3 regions of the Deinococcus sp. YIM 77859 genome follow, and region 2 is predicted to be linked to each of the others. Evidence: riboswitches for the same ligand, from Rfam matches in the RefSeq annotation. Region 2 holds a riboswitch; each other region holds the start of a gene.

Region 1 (6,206 bases), 560 kb from region 2:
CCACACCGGCGCTGCTCTGCGCGCTTCCCGGCACGAACACCAGGCCCTGCGCGAGCTGCCCCTCGAGCGGGTCAGTCAGCATGACCTCGCGGCTCTCGCCTCCCCCCGCGTTGCGGGTGGTGACGGTCACGGTCGTCTCGTCCCCGGGGCGCAGCAGGGCAGGCTGAAAGGCCTTTTGCACCGTCAGGCGCGGAGGGGGCCCCACGTCCACGCGGCTCACGTTGTTGTCGTCGTTGTCCCCGCCGGGGCAGCCCGCCACCAGGTTCACCCAGGCGCTTCCCTGGTCGCCGCTGCGGGTTTCTACCACCAGCAACAGGTCCGCCCGGCCACCCGCAGGCAGCGTCACCGCGGCGCTCGCCTCTCCCGGATCGGGCGTCCCGTTGCCGTTGCGGTCGGCGTACACCTGCGTGGCGGGCGTCAAGGTGCTTCCCGCTTCCGTGCGGGCTGCAACGGAGATCCCAAAGGTCTGGTTCCCCGCGTTTACCGCCGTGTAGCGGAAAACCGCCCGCTCACCGGGCAGCAGCGCCGCACGCTGTCCGGGCGCGGCCACGCTGCCGTTAGGAGTCACGCTCACGGCACACACGGCCTGCACCACGGTCCGGACCACGTTGGAGACGGCCGTGGTGGGGTCACCGGGGGTCGGGGGCTCGAAGGTAGCCGTCGCCTGGTTGGTGAGCTCGGTCCCGGCCGGGGTCTGGGCCAGGGCCGCGCCGCAGACGAGCAGCCCAGCGGTGACCAACAGGTGGGACAGGAGGGGCAGGAGGGACTTCAACGGGGTTCTCCTCGGAGGGCGGGAAGGCGGGGGAACACGAACGGGCAGAAAAAAGAGTCTGTGTTGGCACCAGCGGCGCGGCCTCACGGAAAAAGGCCGCGCCGCCGAGAATTACTTGATGACGACGTTAAAGCTGATGTTCAGTTCACCCTGGGCGGGGAACAGATCGTTACTGTCCACCGAGCCGTTGCCGTTGGTGTCCACACCGATATCCACGCTGGTCACGCCGGGGTAGACCATGACCTTTGTCCCGTTGTTGAGCGTGACCTCCTGGCCGCCGCTGGCGGGTATACCGCTCGTCTGCCAGGTTCCACCGTTGAAGCGGTACAGCACTGTGCCCGCCGTAAAGGTCTTGGTCGCCGTGACCGAGTGGAAGGCCGTCCAGGTAAAGACGTTGGTGTTGGGGTTGCTGCTGGACTCGGTGACGTAGAAGCTCTTGAGGCCCGCGTTGAAGTTGTTCTTCGCGGTGATGGTGTAGCTCAGGAGGTCACCGGGGCGCGCGGCGGCCGGCTCGGACTTGGTGAGGGCCACCCCCTTGTTGCCCGGCTGCTCGACCGCGATCTGGTTGTTGTTGTCCTCGCGGGTGATGCCGCTGTAGACCGCCGTCACCCGCTGGTTCACCGTCAGCAGCTCGGTCACGCCGTTCCGGGTGGTCGCCTGGGCATTTGCCGGAATATCCACCACGGCGTAGACCCTGAGTTCACTCTCGGGCGACACCGCGCCGGTCGTGTAGGTGCGGGTGCTGTCGGAGTTGGTGGTGAAGCTCAGCTCGGTGCCGGGCTGACCGCCATTGTCGCTGAAGTAGCGCACGTTCACCGTCTGGGTACCGACCGTGCCGTCCGACTTGATCACGGGCACGACGACCGTGCCGCTTAGGGTGTAGGTGTCGGTGTAGGCCCCCAGGTTGGCAAGGTCCATCGGGAACACGGCGCTGCTGTCGGTGTTCACCCCCGTCCCGGTCCCGGTTGCCGCACCGGGAACGACCGACTGAATGGGGGCTGGCGTGGGGCTGGTTCCCAACTCGGCCGTCGCGTCACCAAACTGGAGCTGCGGCGGGTAGACCGTATCGGTGGAGGTATCGTCGGCAAGGGCGTCGCCGTCGTTGCTCGAATCGGCGCCGATGTTGAGAACAATCGGGCTGGGATTGGCGTTGACATTGCTGTCGAAGTCGGGATAGGTGACCACCGTGCGGTAGTTCAGGGTCTGCCCGCTGGGCACGGTCAGAACCGGGTAGTTGTCCGAGCTGAGGGGCAGCGGGTTGCCGTCCTTGTCGGTAAAGCGCACAGTCACGCCATCCGGGAGCGTGAAGGAGCCGTCCGGGTTGGGAGTGGCGCTGGGACTGCCACCTTTACCCGCCGTTCCCGTGGGAAACAGCCGCACCGTATCGGCAAGCGTGCCGCCGTTGGTCAGGCTGTTCACAAAGGTGACCGTATCGGCGGTGCTGTCCCCGTCCGCCTTGGGGTAGGCGATCTGGTTGTCCGGACTGACCGCGACGATGTTGGTCGTGGGCCGCGTGGGATCCTCGTAGCCGGGCACGCTCGTTCCCGTGCCGGGGGGCGTGACGGTGGTGCCGGGCGTCTGCTGGCCATTGCCGGTGTTGTTGTCCCCGTCGATCACGTTGTTGGTGATGCTGGGCGTGTAGATCACCGCACGGCTGTACTGGAGGTCGCTTGCCGCTTCAGTCTGCTGGATGATCTGCCCGGTCGCTTTGTCGTACACGTCGGCGATGCCCTGCGGGCTGGCCGCATACTGCTCACCCGCCTTGGCTGTCTTCGGCACGGTGATCACCTGGATGATGCTCACAACGCCCTCGTCGGCCTGCGTGTCGAGCCGGTCTACCGGAACACTCACCTGCGTGACGGCCCCGGCCCGGCGTTCGGTCTCGCTCAGGATGCCGTCCCCGTCGGTATCGATGTAGTACAGAACGCTCGCGGGAGTCTGGGGGCTGCCGTTGACGTTGAAGGCGAGCCTCACCAGGTAACCGTCCACGTTGCCGTTGTTCTGCACGAAGTACGCGGTGGCGATCTCACCAGCCTGACCATTCGCCTGCTCGGGGACCGTCTGCTGCTCGTAGCCCGCCGGCAGGGGCGTGGTGGTGGCGGTCGTGCCGTCGGCGCCCGTGCGGTACACGATGTCAAAGTCCGGCTTGGGCAGCACCTTCGTGCTCACGGTGTTCGACCTCACCGGATCGGCCACCGGCTGATTGGTCGTGGGGTCCGTGAAGGTGGCCGTGGCGGTGTTCGTAATCACGGTGTCCGCGGGGGTGCCTTCGGCAGCGGCGACACCCGCAGCCAGAGCAGCGATCAGGGCCAGAATCTTGGTGTTTGCCTTCATACGTTCTCCTTCGGTGACCCCGAGCGTTCCGCTCCGGGCAGCACGGAATTCACTTCACCTGCACGCGGAAACCGAGGGTCTTCTCGGCCCCGGCGGGAAGCAGCGGAATGGTCCAGCGAACCGCCTGGTACTCGCTCGGCCGCACCTCGACCTCGCGGGTCACGGCCTTGCCGTTTTCGGTCACAGTGACTTTCTTCTTCAGGGGAGCGGGGGCAAAGGTCTTGCCTCCGTCGATGGAGTACTCGGTGCGGACGCCTTCGGGGGTGGGGCCATCGGGCGCGAGGTAGACCATGTTGGGGGGCACGGGCAGCTTGACGGCGACGTTGCCCAGCGCACGGGCCGAAACGTTGCGCGCAGTGACCGTCTGAGCCAAAATGTCGCCGGGGCGAACACTGGCCGGATCCGCTACGCGCTTTTCGGTGACCTTGCCGCCGACCGTGACGGTCTGGAGAAGCGCCTGTGCGGCATGCAGCACAAGTGGAGAGGCGCTCTGAGCCATGGCCGCACCGGAGAGGGCAAGCAGCAGGAGGGGGGCACGGGCTTGCATGTGGGCTCCTTCGGGAAAGAGGGTGGCCAACCTGCACCCACCTCCAGCGCGGAGGGCGGCAGGCCTTTGCCACAACACAAAAACGACCGACGGACGTGACCCTTTGGGGATTCACGGTTTCGTCGGTCGCACCACTGGCTCCTCGTGCGGCAGGTGCCCGGCTACACCGCACGGCTCATCGCCCCGGAACGAGCCCACCCTAATAAGGAAACCTTAACGAAATTCTTACAAAGTGCCCTGCCGCTGGGAGCCCGCTGCGCGGTAGGGCGAAGTTGCCCCTGAGGGCGAAGCGTTACAAACAGGCCGGGTGAGCCGCGCCATCCTGTGAGGACGGAGGTCAGCCATGGCGCGTGTCACGCGGTACAGCAAGTTCGAGGGCGAACTCGACGAGCTCGATTCGAGCGAGCTGATGCAGATGATCCAAGAAGCCCTGCTGGGCAAGGGGATGAATGACCCCTACGACCCCGACCCGAATGCCCGGCCCTCCATGGACGACCTGTTTGACGCCATCCTGGAAGCCCTGGCCGAGCGGGGCATGATTCCCGAAGAGCAGTTGCTCGAAGCGCTGCAGGCGGAGGACGTGCGGCAAACGGCCCTGGGCCAGCAGATCGAGCGCCTGATGGACCGGCTGCAGCAAGACGGCTTTATCCGCAAGGAATTCGACGACCAGGAGGGGCCGGGTGGCCAGGGCCAAGGCGGCGAGGCGCGGTTCCAGCTCACCGACAAAAGCATCGACTTTCTGGGCTACAAGAGCCTACGCGACCTGATGGGCGGGTTGGGGAGAAGCAGCGCGGGCGCGCACGACACCCGCGAGTATGCCTCGGGCGTCGAGATGACCGGCGAGCTAAAGAACTACGAGTTCGGTGACACGCTGAACCTCGACACGACCGCCACCCTGGGCAACGTGTTGAGTAAAGGCTTCGAGCACCTGGAGGAATCCGACCTGGTGATTCGGCAGGCGGAATACAACTCCTCGGCGGCGACGGTCGTGCTGCTCGACTGCTCACACTCCATGATTCTGTACGGCGAGGACCGGTTTACACCCGCCAAGCAGGTGGCCCTCGCCCTCGCGCACCTCATCCGCACCCAGTATCCCGGCGATAGCGTCAAATTCGTGCTGTTCCACGACTCTGCCGAGGAGGTGCCGGTCTCCAAGCTCGCGCAGGCCCAGATTGGCCCCTACCACACCAACACCGCGGGCGGCCTCCGCCTCGCGCAGCAGCTCCTCAAGCGCGAGAACAAGGACATGAAGCAGATCGTGATGATCACCGACGGCAAGCCGTCCGCCCTCACGCTGCCCGATGGCCGCATCTACAAGAACGCGTACGGCCTCGATCCCTACGTGCTCGGCGCGACCCTGCGTGAGGTCGCCAACTGCCGAAGAAGCGGCATCCAGGTCAACACCTTCATGCTCGCCCGTGACCCCGAACTCGTCGGCTTCGTGCGGCGGGTGACCGAGATGACCAAGGGCAAGGCGTACTTCACCACGCCGTACAACATCGGCCAGTACGTGCTGATGGACTTCATGACGAACAAGACGAAGCTGGTGAATTAGCCCCCTTGCCGTCTCCATCCGGGCGCCTCTTTTCAGCCATCACTCGTGCAGCCGGAGGCGGTCGCAGAGTGTGCCTTCGGGGACAGGCGGTCCGGCGAGAAGGGGCGGCTGGGGCACTTCAGGCCTGCCCGCGCCCCTCCTTGACCGCGTGCGCACTCATGCCCCACTGGTGGCCGCTACTCTGAACGCCCTCCAGAATGACGCGGGCGAGTTCACCCAGGGTCGCACCGCCCGCCCGCACGTCCATGCGGAATTCTGCGCGCAGGTCACTCAGGCTGGTGTCGTCCAGCATCAGCTCGGTGCCGTAGCGCAGCGTGGTGGGCGGAACGATGAGCAGGTCAGCCTCGCCGGGCTGGATGGCCTGCCGAAAGCAGCGCCCGGTCAGCAGCCCTGCCACGGTGGTCACGCGGCCAAACGTCCTGTTCTCGATGGCCCGCACCTCCACCTCCAGCCCTCCGATCTGCCGCAGGGGTTCTACCGCTCGGTCCAGCGATTCGGCAAAGAGCAGACCGGTCCCCAGGATCACGCGGCGCGGCGCAGGAAGCGCGGCGGGCAGCTCGGAGGGTTCCTCGCTGAGGAAGTCGCGGATCATGCCCACACCGTTTTCCAGCATGGGAAAGCCCTCGTATTCCTCCTCGCTGGGCAGCGGTTCGCCGGCAAGCAGGTAGAACTCGTCGGAGGGGAACACGAACCGAGTCCCGCGCTCTCTCAGGAATTTCCGGCGCCAGCGGTTCAGGCGTGCCAGCGTATCTTGCGCCTCCTCCCGCGTAAACGTTCGCACGTCAGGCAGGTTCCGGCGGTGTCCGGTCAACCCGATGGGGACCACAGCCGCCGAGATCACATTGGGACGGCTGGCCAGATACTCGATCGTCTCATCGAGGTGTTCGCGGTCGTTGCGCCCAGGAACAAGCACGATCTGGGTGTAGAGGTCAATGGGCTCGAGCCGCTCGATCATGGTGCGAATCTGCACCGCCTGCGGGTCCTTGACCTTGAGTTTC
Region 2 (6,206 bases):
TCGGTGATCAACAACATGGGCTTCCCCGACTACTTCCTGATCGTCGCGGACTACATCGGCTGGGCGAAGGATCAGGGGATCAGCGTGGGGCCGGGACGCGGGTCGGGAGCGGGCTCGCTCGTCGCGTACGCCATTCGCATCACCAACCTCGACCCCCTCGAATTCGAGCTGCTGTTCGAGCGCTTCCTCAATCCCGACCGCATCTCCATGCCCGACTTCGACATCGACTTCAACGACGCCCGGCGTGGAGAAGTGATCGCGTACGTGCAGCAGAAGTACGGGGACGACAAGGTCGCCCAGATCGCCACCTTCGGGACGATGGCGAGTAAGGCTTGCCTCAAGGATGTGGCGCGTGTGATGGGCCTGGAGTACGCCAAGGTCGACAAGGTCTCCAAGCTCATCCCGATCAAGTTCGGCAAGAGCTATTCGCTCGAGCAGGCCCGCGAGGCGGTGCCCGACATCGGGCAGATGCTGGAGGCGGACCCCCAGCTCAAGGAGGCCTACGAGTTCGCGCAGAAACTCGAAGGGCTGACCCGCCACGCCTCCGTTCACGCGGCGGGCGTGGTGATCGGCAAAACGCAGCTCACCGACCTGGTGCCCGTCATGCGCGACACGTCCGGTGAGGGCATGGTCTGCCAGTACGACATGAAGGCCGTGGAGGACATCGGCCTGATCAAGATGGACTTCCTGGGGCTGCGCACCCTGTCTTTCCTGGACGAGGCGCGGCGCATTCTGCGCGAGTCCAAGGGGCTGGAGCTGGATTTCGATGCCATCCCCTTCGACGACGAGAAGACCTTCGAACTCCTTTCGCGTGGCGACACCAAGGGAGTCTTCCAGCTCGAAGGCGCGGGCATCGCGGACGCCTCCCGCCGCCTCAAGCCCCGCCGCCTCGCGGACATCATCGCGCTTTCGGCGCTCTACCGCCCGGGCCCGATGGAGAACATTCCGACCTACGTCCGCCGCCACCACGGCGCCGAACCCGTCACCTACGATGAGTTTCCCCACAGCGAGAAGTGGCTGGAACCCATCCTGCGCGAAACCTACGGCATCCCGGTCTATCAGGAGCAGATCATGCAGATCGCTTCGGAGGTGGCGGGGTATTCCCTGGGCGGGGCAGATTTGCTCCGCCGCGCGATGGGCAAAAAGGACGCCGAGGAGATGAAGCGCCAGCGCCAGCTTTTTGTGGAGGGCGCCGAGAAAAATGGCGTGCCGAAAGAGGAGGGGAACCGGCTCTTTGACCTGCTGGACGCCTTTGCAAACTACGGCTTCAACAAAAGTCACAGTGCCGCCTACGGTGTGATTACCTACCAGACCGCCTGGCTCAAGGCCAATTACCCCGTCGAGTTCATGGCGGCCCTCCTCACGGTCGAGCGCCGCGACTCCGACAAGGTGGCCGAGTACGTCTCTGATGCCCGCAAGATGGACGTGCGGGTGCTGCCCCCCGATATCAACCGCTCTTCGGCGGACTTCGCGGTTCACGGCGAGGAGATCCTCTTTGGGCTGTACGCGATCAAGGGGCTGGGCGAGGGCGCGGTTCAGAAGATTCTGGAGGAACGCGAGAAAAGCGGGCCATTCCGGTCGCTGGCCGACTTCTGCTCGCGGCTGGGGAATCGGGTCTGCAACCGCAAGGCGATGGAAGCCCTGATCAAGTCGGGGGCCTTTGACCGCTTTGGCGAGCGCCATCAGCTTATGGAAAGCCTGGAAGACGCGATGGCCTGGGCGCAGGGTGCGGCGGCGCTGGCGAACAGCGGCATGGACGCCCTGTTTGGGATGAGCGAGACCGCTCCCGAGCCGAAACTCCGCACAGGAGTCGAGCCCTACACCGATCTCCAGCGCCTCGCCGTCGAGAAGGAGGCACTGGGCCTCTACATCAGCGGCCACCCCCTTGAACAGCATGAGGGTTTGCGCGAGGCCGCGAGTTGCCGCATCAGCGACCTCGACACCTGGTTTCAGACGCAGAACGTCGCGCCCGGTAAACGTGTCAAGGCCGTGCTGGCGGGCATGGTCGAGAACGTGGTCAAGAAGCCCACCAAGTCGGGCGGCATGATGGCCCGCTTCATTCTGGCCGACGAGTCGGGGCAGACCGAACTGGTAGCCTTTTCACGTGCCTACGAGCGCATTCACGAGAAGCTGGTGAACGACACGCCCGCCCTGGTGATCGTCGAGCTCGAATCGGAAGACGGCGGCCTGCGCGCCATTGCAGAGGAGGTCGTGTCGCCAGAGCAGCTCGCCGAGCTTCCCAAGGTCATGTACGTCACCATCGACCTGGAGACGGCCACCCCCGACGCGGTGGGCGAGTTTCAGAGTGTGCTGGACGAGTACGCCGGGTCCATGCCCACCTACCTGCGCCTAGAAACCCCCGAGCAGTTCGTGCTGTACGAGCTTGACCGCAAGATGGGCAGCTCGGAGGCTATCCGGGCGTTGAATGCCACCTTCCCCTGGGCCAGGGCCTACCTCGCCTACGACCAGGGCACCATTCTCAGCCGCTTCGCGCCCAAGCCGCCCGCCTGGGGGCAAAAGGGACGGGGGATGCAGGCGTAACCGCAACCGTCCAGAAGCGAGCGTGGCCCACTCCTCGGCCACGCTTTCTTTTGCCTTTCCTTGAGAAGGACGTGAGAACGCCTTGAGTATCGCGTAAGAGATGTGTAAGAGCCGCTGCGGCATCTTTCAGCCACCAGAGCAAAGTTGCCCTGGCGAAACGAAGCGATGAACTCTGTTCGGTAATCCGGGCACCTAGAACAGAGGGAGCTAGTGGTGCGACCCCCGACCTCGCCCTGTCCGTCACACGCCGAGTGTGGCGCAACTTGGCAACCCTCAGCAAGGAGAGTTTCACACAACTGCACATTGCTCGTTTTGTGCCTTCCGTTTCCGGCAGAGCAAGCCCGACGCCTGCCCCTCCTATGCCTGGGGTTGGGAAGCGGCGCGGCCTAGGCGCCGCCTCCCGGCTCGTTCTCTCCCTGCTCGGTAAGAGCAGCTTCCTTTCACGAGGTGTCCTATGAAAAAGCTCGCGATGGCCCTGGCCCTGATGGGTGCTTCTTTCACCTCCGCCGCTACCGTTACGGCTGGGCAAACCACCGGCAACACCGAGGACTTCACCATTACGGCAACGGTTGGCGACTCCTGCACGCTTTCGCCCCTGGGCAATGTCACAATCTCCGGCACCCTTTACTGGACGGGCACGACGGGGGGCACGGGGAGCACCAGTACGACTGTTACTTGCAACGCTGGGGCGAGCTACAACCTCTCTGTCGCGGACACCACGCTCTCCAACACTGACCCGACCAAGACGGGTTCGCTCAACGCGACCATTACTATGGGGGCGACCAGTGGTGACGTTTATGGGGCAACTGGCCTGACCCAAACCATCAATGTGAGTGTCGAGAAGCCTGACCAAACGGATGCGGCCGGCACTTACACGGGGACCGCAACCGTCACCTTGGAAGTTGTCGCTCAGTAACTCTCCTTCTCACAGGAGCACTCTCCCCGGGTGCTCCTTTTTGCCGAAGCTGTTTGGCCCTCCCAAATGAGACTTCTTTTTTCTGGCCCTTTCCTCCTTTCCTCTACCCCTACAGGAGAAGACATGCGTTTCATCCTTCCTTCCCTTCCTGCTCTCCTTCGCCTGTCCCTGCTGGGTGTTGTCCTCCCCTCGGCCCAGGCGGCTACCTCCCTCTCCTTCGCTCCCATCTCCCTGAAACTCGAAGGCAACCAGCGCAGCACGCAGCTCACCGTTCGCAACACGTCCCATCAGCCGGCTTCCTTTCGAATGGAGCTCGCGAGCTGGACGCAGGACGGCGAGGACAAGCTCGCACCGACACGGGATGTGATCGTCAACCCGGCGACGTTCCGGCTGGCCCCCGGACAAGAACAGACCATCCGCTTTGCGCTGCGTGGGGCGCCGTCCAACACCGAGAAAGCCTACCGGGTGTTCGTGCAGGAACTGCCCTCTACTCCTGCCCAGGCGCAGGAGGCCAACTCCATCCAGCTCACTACGTTGTACCGCCTCAGCCTGCCCTTGATGGTGTTCCCCAAGAATGCGGCGGCACAGCCTCAGTTTGCGCTGGAACGCTCCGGCACGGGGACGTTCGTGGTGGCGCGAAACACCGGGAACCGCTACGCGACGCTGACCGACCTCGAACTCTCGGCGGGCGGGCAGAAGACAAAGGTTCCGGCCTTTAACCTGTTAGGTGGTGGCTCGCTGCGCTTTCCGGTACCCGGCAACGCGGCGGAGGTAGGCCTGAGCTTCACCCAGGGCGGCCAGCTGCGGCAGCTTACGCTGCGGGCGAATCCTTAGGGCAGGGGCCTGCAATGGTGGGGCGTTCACGACGAATACAGGGACTGCTGCTGCTCACGCTTGGCCTAAGCGGGGTCGGGCTGGCACAGGGTTCGCTGCCGGAGCCGGCTTTCCCGGTGGCCTCGGGCCCGGAGACTTCCGACTGCCTGCCAGGTGAGCCGTTCCTGGTTCAGACGACGGTGGGCGGCTCGGACCGGGGGGTGCAACTGGTGTACCTCGCGCCGGAGGGACTGTGGCTGCCCGGGGCGGCGCTGCTCCCGTCCGAGCGGGGATATGTGGCGGGGCGACAAGACTGCGACGGTGAGGCCTATGTGCGGCTGCGCCCCGAACTGAAGTTCAGTCTGGACCGGCTGGGGCTGACGCTGGCGGTGGAGGCAAACTTCACCCTTTTGCCGTCCAGCACGCACACGGTGGAGATTAGGCCCCTAGACCTCTCCAGTGACCTCGCGCTGTTTCGCGTGCAGTACGATGCCTACGGCGAGTGGAACGGGCCGCAGAGCGCGGGGCGCGAGTGGGGACAGGTGCGCGCGCAGTACCTGCGGGGGCCGCTGAGCGTGGAGGCTGGGTACGCGCAGCAGTATGGTGGCAGCGCCTTCCGTCACACCCTGTCCGCCGGTGCCGACCTGCAGCTTGCCCCGGACCTGAGCGCTGGCGTGTTCTGGCGGGGAGGAAGCGTGCCGCAGACCTTCGGGGTGCGGGCCTCCCTGCTGAGCGAACGGGCGGCGGAACTCCCACCCATCGAGGTAAACCTCCCCACGGACAGCGACGTGGAAGTGCTTTTGGACGGCCAGACGGTGCAGTCGTTCCCCGCCTCCGCAGGACACCTGACCATTCGCGGACTGCGCCCCCGCAGCGTGCAGGGGACGGTGGAGGTTCGCTGGCGCAACGGCACTCGTCTGGAAACCCACCGGCAGACGTATGTCCTGCAGAGCCTCGTGCAGCCCGGCAGCTTTGCGGTAAGGGGCGAGGCGGGTTGGATGGTGGGGACCGGGGTGACCTTCCGGGCGGCGGGCAGCGTTCTGGTCACTCCGGACTTTCAGATGCAGGGCACGGCGGATGTAGCGGGCCGAAACGGGCGGGTCACGGCCAGCGCCCAATGGTCCGACCCCCGGCAGAACCTCAACTTTGGTGTGGCGCTGGGCTGGCAGGGTGACCTGGGGCTGAAGCAGCAGTACTCGGCCCGCTACAGCCGGGTGCTGGGGCCGAATCGCATCGGCGTGTACGGCGCCTTGACACCGGGAGACGCCTCCCGGTCGTGGGTGGGCGTGGATGGCAGCGCGTTCCTGGGGCGTGGGGTGTCCGTGCTGGGACAGGCGGAGTACCACTTCGATCAGAGCGCGGTGGGGCGGGCCAGCCTGCAGTGGCAGGCTGAGAGCAGCACCACATTCCTCGCCTATGCCGAGGCCAGCACGGCTGGGCGTTACCGCATCGGTGTGCAGGGCCGCTCCCTGCTCGACGCCAAGAGTACCCTGACCGCTCGCACGGAGGTGGGTTCGGGCCGTCCGGCCAGCAGCCTGGAGTACACCCGCATCCTGGGTCAGGACCGCCTGCGGCTCCAGTACACCAGTCCCCTTGACCTCACCGCCAGCTACGAGTTCAATCGCCCTGCGGTCACGGGCAGCGTTACGGCCAGCAGTGGGGGCCTCGTGGCGGGGCGCGTTGCGGGCAGTGTGGTCTGGGTGGGTGGGCAGACCAGCGCCTCCGCCAATCTCGACGACGGTTCTGCCCTGATCCTTCAGACGGGGTTGCCCGGGGTCCCCATTGAGGTGGACGGGCGACCCCAGGGCACCACGAACGCCAGCGGCGACATTGTCCTCACCGGCCTGCGCGTCGGGAAACCCATCCGTATCCAGGTGAACGAGGATGATCTGCCCATCGAGGTGAGTTTCCGCCAGAGCAGCCTGAGCCTTACGCT
Region 3 (6,206 bases), 390 kb from region 2:
GATCGGTTTTGCCCTCGGGTACGGCGTCGAGAAAACGGGCGCTTCCGGCACTCGCCTCCACCCGGCCGTCACTCCCCTCGCCCTCCTCGGTGGGGCGCTGGGTGACCACGGCAAGGGGCACCCGAATCACGTTCTTGTCGATGGTGATGCGCACGCCACCCGGCCCCGACTCGCTGAAGACGGCCACGTTGGGCGCGTTCTCCGGTTCATCCTCCTGGGGTCCGCAGATGGTGAAGATGCCCGTCTCGTCGCTTGTCCCGGTGCGGACGATGCGAATCCGGCGCTCCTCGCCGTCCTCCCCCCGGCGAACAAGCTCGATGACCGCGTTCTCGGTCTCGTTGCCTTCGGCGGGCGTCTCCTGGGCGAGCACCCAGGCGGGCAGAGCCGCTCCCAGCGCGAGGGTCAGCGTCAAGGCTGCGAGTCGCCGCATCCTCTGAGTCTACCGAACGGGGGGGTGAGGCGGATGGAGAGCCATAAACCTGCCCAAAGATACCCTCACAGGGAAGCGCCCCTCACTTCTCACCGCGCAGCTTGAACTGCTCGGTAGGAATCTTGTAGGCCGTATTGAGGGCGCGCACGCGGGCCAGGTCGGTGCGCTGTTCCAGGGCACCGCTTGCGGGCGCCCGCACAGTCACCCGGGTCTTGCTGTCCACGCTCACGGCGTTCCCGACCACATAGGCCACATTCTTCTTGTCGTCGTAGTACACCGCGTCGCCGGTGGTGGTGAGGCTGCCCTGCACCAGTCGCACGCCGCCGCGCACGTACAGGAGCTTCTCGCCGGTGCGGGCGCGAACCTCCTGGCCGCTGATCGTGAGTTCCTTCTGGTTGCCCTTGGCGGCGCGGGTCAGGGTGGGACTGCCGGTGAGCTGGGCAAGCTCCTGGTCCTCGTCAAACACCAGCCGCTCGGCCCGGCCGCTCTGGTTGCCGTTCGTCAGGCGGACATTCCCAGTGCTGGTCGACAGGTTGTTGTCCACGTCCAGGCTCATCTGACCTGCGCTGATGGTCACCGTGTCCCCGTTCGAGCGGTCCTCGGGGACAAAGGTCGCGGTGGGGTTCACGCTGAGAACCCCCTGGCCGGACGCCTCGCTGTAGGTGAGCTTGCCGCCCTTCGCGGTGAGGCGACCCCGCGTGACCACCACACCGTCCGTGAAGTTGGCGGTGCGTTTGCCCTTGGCGTTCGTGAGGGGCATTCCGGCGGGTGCCGCCAGGGTCGCCTGTGCCGCCTGAATCTGGAGGGTACTGACGGTCGCCTTGACCGGACTGCCGGTGAAGGTGAGGGGGCCGTTGCGCAGGTCACCGCGCGGGGCGCCCTGGATGTTGATGATGCGGTTTTCCGCGGCGGTCTGCGCGAGGACAGTCGTGGCGGTGAGGGCGGTGATCAGGGCCAGTTGTTTGCTGTTCATGTCAGGTCTCCTTGGCAGGGCTGCCGAGCGGCACTCGTTTCCCGTTTTCACACGTCTCGGTGGCGTCGGGATTCCAGCCCAGGGTGGAATCCTCGCCGCTGTCCTCGACGTTGAAGTCAAAGGTCATGCGCATCCGAGTCACCCGGCCCGTCAGCGAGGGCGAATCGACCTCGGCCACGGGCGCGCTGAAGCCGTACCCCTGCTCGACCCGCACGGGCTGCTCCTCGGTGCCGCGCAGGTCGATGTCTGCACACTGCTGCACCAGGGTGATGCTCGCCTGACGGGTGAGCATGTTGTCCTGCGCGTCGATGGTCAGATCAGAGGTGCGCAGGGTGGCGTCCAGCACGGGGGGACTTCCGGGTTGCCTGATCCAGCGGCCCCCATTCGAAAGCCCAGTGAGGCGCGTCTCGCCCCGGAGGGGATCATTCGTGACGTGGGCGGCCCGGAAGCGCCACACGGCGTCCGCGTCCCGCGCCGGATAGAGCGAGAGAGAGACGCCCTCCAGGGTAGCGCCCGTTCGTGCCGCATTCGAAGGGGGAGCCGGCAACAGCGCGAACACCACCGTGAAGATTCCCAGCGCGAGTAGCGCGTACACCCCGGCTTTCAGCACGGGCGCACTCTAGCGCGAGGGCCTCATGAGAGTGATGGGCGGGGGCTGACAGCGGTGAGGGCAGAGCGCCGGCAGCCAGGGGTCCGCTCAAGCTTTTCTGTCTTTGCCTCCCTTCCACGCACCCCTTACCCTCTTTCCCATGATCGACACCCACTGCCACCTCGACTATCTCGACGACCCGGCCTCCGCCCGCGGAGAGCTGGGCCTGAGCGGGATGGTCTGTATCGGGGCGAGCCCTGAGCACGCGCGAAACGCGGTCGCGCTTGCCGAACGCTTTGAGGACGTGTGGGCGACGGTAGGCCTGCACCCGACCGATACGGGAGAAGACAGCGCGCAGGCACGAGCAGAGATCGAGGCTCTGGCGCGTCATCCACGCGTGGTCGGCATCGGGGAAAGCGGCCTGGACGACTACTGGGACGAGACAAAAAGGGCGGCCCAGGTCGCGGCTTTCGAGTGGCAGCTCGACCTCGCGCGGCGCAGCGGGAAGCCCCTGGTCCTCCATGTGCGCGACAAACCGGGGCAGGACTCGGCACACCGGGGCGTGATGGACGTGCTTTCGGCGTGGCCGGACGTGCCGGTGATTCTGCACTGCTTCAGCGGCCATCCCGGTCTCCTCGCCTGCGGCCTGGAGCGGGGGGCATTCTTTGGGTTTGCGGGCAACACGACGTACAAGAACGCCCAAGAGATTCAGGCGGCAGCGCGGCAGGTCCCGCAAGACCGCCTGCTGCTGGAGACGGACGCGCCCTTTCTCGCACCCGTACCGCGGCGCGGCCAGCCCAACCGCCCCGGCTACGTGCGCTATACGCTGGACTTCATCGCGGGGCTGCGCGGGATAGAGGCGGCAGCCTTGGAAAGGATCACGGACGAGAACGCCCGCCGGATCTACCGGCTACCGGGCGAGTCACGGCCGGGGCCTGAGGCAGAAGGCGATGACCCAAGGTGAGCCCAGACCACGGCACCAGCGAGCAACCCTGCTCACCCTAACGGAGGGCCGAGGGGTCGGCTATGTGCTTGACGGGGTGGCCTACGGGGTGGTGTGGCCGCCACCGCGCTGGCCCACGCTGGAGGAGGCGCGCCAGGTGGCCCTACGCCACGCAGCGCACCTGGAGCTGCTGGAGCTCACGGCGGGAGGCAGCGCCCAACGGGCACGCCAGGCAGCGCAGCTTGCCCTGGCCCTGTGCCGTCTGGCCGAGGGGCATGCCCTCACCGAAACGGAGCTTCAGACCGTGCGGCAGGAACACGGTGCTCCTACGGGCGAGGCCGTTCTCCACGCGGACGGGAGCGCCGACAAACAGGGCGGCCGCCTCAGCGTGGGCTACACCCTCAACGGCAGGCCTTACCAGACCTTTTTCCTGCACGAGCGGGGGCATGAACACCTTGCCGAACGCGAGGCGATCCGGCTTGCCCTCACACATGCGTGGCTGCTGGGCTACGCGCGGTTTCGCGTTCGCAGTGACCACCGCTTTCATGTTCGGCGCTACGCCGAGCACCTCGTGCACCGGGGACGGCGCAAGTCCACCTCGCTGGAACGGCTCGACGCTCTGGTCGAGGCGCTGGGAAGCGCCGTGCACTTTGAATACCTGGACACCCAAGCCACCGATGCCCCACATCGCCTGGCGGTGCATGCCCGCGCCCTGCACCGGCTGGCGCTGGGGGAGCCACTCACGCGCGCGCAGGAGGTCGCGCTGCGGCGGGTGCACTTCGCCCTGAAGGCGGGGGGAGCGGCGCCGTACTGAGCTGGGGCACAGCTCCTTCAACCAGGGCAAGGCCCCCCCAAGAATGACGGCCCACTGAAGCAAAGCCTCATTCATTCCCGGGCAAAGCCTCCTAGCTTCAGGGTGGATAGCTCCTCACACCTGCTATCCGAGAGGCGATGAATCCCGGTTCCTGATACGGGCACCTGGAACGGGAGGAGCCAGTGGTGCGACCGGCTCGGAACACGTGCGTAGCCACGTGTCGAATTCTCCTTCTGACGGAAGCCCCCAGGGGAGGCGCCGATAGGGCTGCCCTCTTCCGTCCCCCACAGGCGGGAGGTGAGACGCTGAGCATCAGAGAGTTCAGGAAACTCCAGAACTCCGCGCTGACCGGCACAACAGAGCAGCACTCAGCCACACGACGTTCCCTCAGCCCTGACGGCACCCGCCGCCAGAACGCGGTTTTGTTCCCTTTGCAAAGGAGAACCCCATGCCGTTGTTTCCCCTTTTGTCTGGTCTCTCTGGTCGCCTGGCTGCCACAACCCTCCTGACAGCCGCCCTGCTGGTGGGGTGCAGCACAGGACCCAGTCAGCCTGCTCCAGGACCGGGTCAGCCCCCCGGTGCCGGAGACACCATCCAACCTACCCTGACCCTCACTTCCCCTGCCGACAACAGCAGCGCCAGCGGCAGCCTCCTGCTTCAGGGTGAGGTCAGCGACCAGGGTGGCCTCGCCCGCCTCACCTACCGCTTTAACAACGGCAACGAGCAGGCGCTGACCCTTCCAGCGGACGGCAAGATCAACACCGTGCTGTGCCTGTGCGGCCTCCAGCCGGGGACGTACACGCTGACCGTCACGGCCTATGACACCGCCGGAAACTCGACCCAGGTGACCCGCACTGTCACCGTTTTGCCTTTGCCGGGGGGCGGCACCGCGGACACCACGGCCCCGACCTTCACCCTGACGGCCCCCACCAACGGCGCGAGCGTTCCCTCGCCCGTGCGTGTGACCGGCACGGCCAGCGACAACCAGACCATTGCCCGCATCACCTACCAGCTCGACGGCGCGGCCGAAATCGACCTTCCCGTGACGCCCGGTCCGACCGTCAACCTCGACGTCACCCTGCCGAACATCACGGCGGGAACGCACACGCTGACCGTGCGTGCCTACGACGCCGCCGGCAACCGCTCCGAGGCCGCCAGCGCGAGCTTCACGGTGACAGGGACCAGCGGGGACACCGTAGCCCCCACCGTCACCATCACCGCGCCGACGAACGGGGCTACGGTGCCTCTCCCCGTCCGTATCCTTGCGGCAGCGTCGGATAACCAGGCCGTGGCCCGCTTCACGTACCAGCTCGACAACGGCCCGGCGGTCCACTTCCCGGTGGCCCCCGGACAGAACGCTTCCCTCGATGTCTCCCTCAGCGACGTGCCCGCCGGGCCGCACACCCTCACGGTAGTCGCCTACGACACGGCGGGGAACCGTTCCAACAGTGCCAGCGTCACCTTTACCGTGGCCACAGGCGGTGGAAGCGGCGACGTCACCGCACCCACGGTCAACCTGACCTCGCCCGCGGCAGGAAGTACGGTCAATAACCCCGTTCAGCTCACCGGAACGGCCAGCGATAACCGGGCCGTCACGCGCCTCACCTACACCCTCGACGGTGGGGCAGAAACAAACCTCAACATCACACCAGGCACCAACGTCACCTTCAACACGGCCCTGCCGACCCTCTCCGCTGGAACACACACCCTCACCGTGACGGCCTACGACGCCGCTGGAAACCGCACGAGCAGCCCGAGCGTCACCTTTACCGTGGCCGCCACGCAACCCGCATCGCCACAACCCCTCGTCGGCACGGGGTACAGCGTGAACTCGGGCACCCGCGGTCTGTGCCTGCTGTGCACCGTTGAAAACGACGCGAACGTCGTCAACACCAACCTGACGGACGAGGCCAGCCTCAAGGTGAGCGTAGGCGTGGCCGGACACGCCTACCTGCGTGTTATTGGCACCGAGCAGCGGTCGGCAGGACAAGTCGTGGGCTTTGCCGTACGTCGCCCCGGTGGCCTCCTTGACCTAGGCGTCCTGACAAACCTCACACTGGTGACCTACCTGAATGGTCAGCCGCAGGAAACCCGAAGCGGAGCCTCTGTGCTCGACCTCGCCCTCCTCACTCCCGGCAGTGACATCCAGACCGTGGCCTTCCGAACGAGTCAGCCCTTTGACAGTGTGGAGCTGCGCCTGGGTGGGGTGGTCGAAGCCCTCACGGAACTGCGGGTGCTGTACGCCTTTGTGAAGTAACCCCGAGCGGCGCCGCCCGGCCCTCACCGCAGGCTGGGCGGCATTTCGCGTTTTGTCTACCACCACCGCCGCCGCTTGAAGGAATAGGCCAGCAGCCCGCCGATCAGCAGGAAACTCAGCCAGGCAAACGCGTAGCCGTACCGCCAGGGCAGCTCGGGCATGTGTTCGAAATTCATGCCCCACACCCCGGCCAAAAAGGT

Evidence for each region. A riboswitch is a leader RNA that binds a small molecule or an ion and turns the genes downstream of it on or off. The one in region 2 is predicted to bind cyclic di-GMP.
Region 1: another riboswitch for cyclic di-GMP. It lies ahead of EI73_RS07640 (DUF11 domain-containing protein); the one in region 2 lies ahead of EI73_RS10445 (hypothetical protein).
Region 3: another riboswitch for cyclic di-GMP. It lies ahead of EI73_RS08470 (Ig-like domain-containing protein); the one in region 2 lies ahead of EI73_RS10445 (hypothetical protein).

The regions. Positions count from the first base shown of each region.
Region 1 is NZ_JQNI01000002.1:1,550,659-1,556,864, forward strand. Features, by position in the region: gene EI73_RS07630 (DUF11 domain-containing protein) at 1-772, opposite strand, end outside; gene EI73_RS07635 (hypothetical protein) at 884-3,106, opposite strand; gene EI73_RS07640 (DUF11 domain-containing protein) at 3,156-3,653, opposite strand; cyclic di-GMP riboswitch class II at 3,765-3,847, opposite strand; gene EI73_RS07645 (VWA domain-containing protein) at 3,997-5,208, shown strand; gene EI73_RS07650 (radical SAM protein) at 5,327-6,206, opposite strand, start outside.
Region 2 is NZ_JQNI01000002.1:2,115,286-2,121,491, forward strand. Features, by position in the region: gene dnaE (DNA polymerase III subunit alpha) at 1-2,541, shown strand, start outside; cyclic di-GMP riboswitch class II at 2,692-2,775, shown strand; gene EI73_RS10445 (hypothetical protein) at 2,996-3,457, shown strand; gene EI73_RS10450 (molecular chaperone) at 3,581-4,291, shown strand; gene EI73_RS10455 (hypothetical protein) at 4,306-6,206, shown strand, end outside.
Region 3 is NZ_JQNI01000002.1:1,725,154-1,731,359, forward strand. Features, by position in the region: gene EI73_RS08445 (LptA/OstA family protein) at 1-430, opposite strand, end outside; gene EI73_RS08450 (hypothetical protein) at 513-1,403, opposite strand; gene EI73_RS08455 (hypothetical protein) at 1,405-2,013, opposite strand; gene EI73_RS08460 (TatD family hydrolase) at 2,153-2,956, shown strand; gene EI73_RS08465 (hypothetical protein) at 2,943-3,749, shown strand; cyclic di-GMP riboswitch class II at 3,871-3,955, shown strand; gene EI73_RS08470 (Ig-like domain-containing protein) at 4,198-6,006, shown strand; gene EI73_RS08475 (magnesium transporter CorA family protein) at 6,063-6,206, opposite strand, start outside.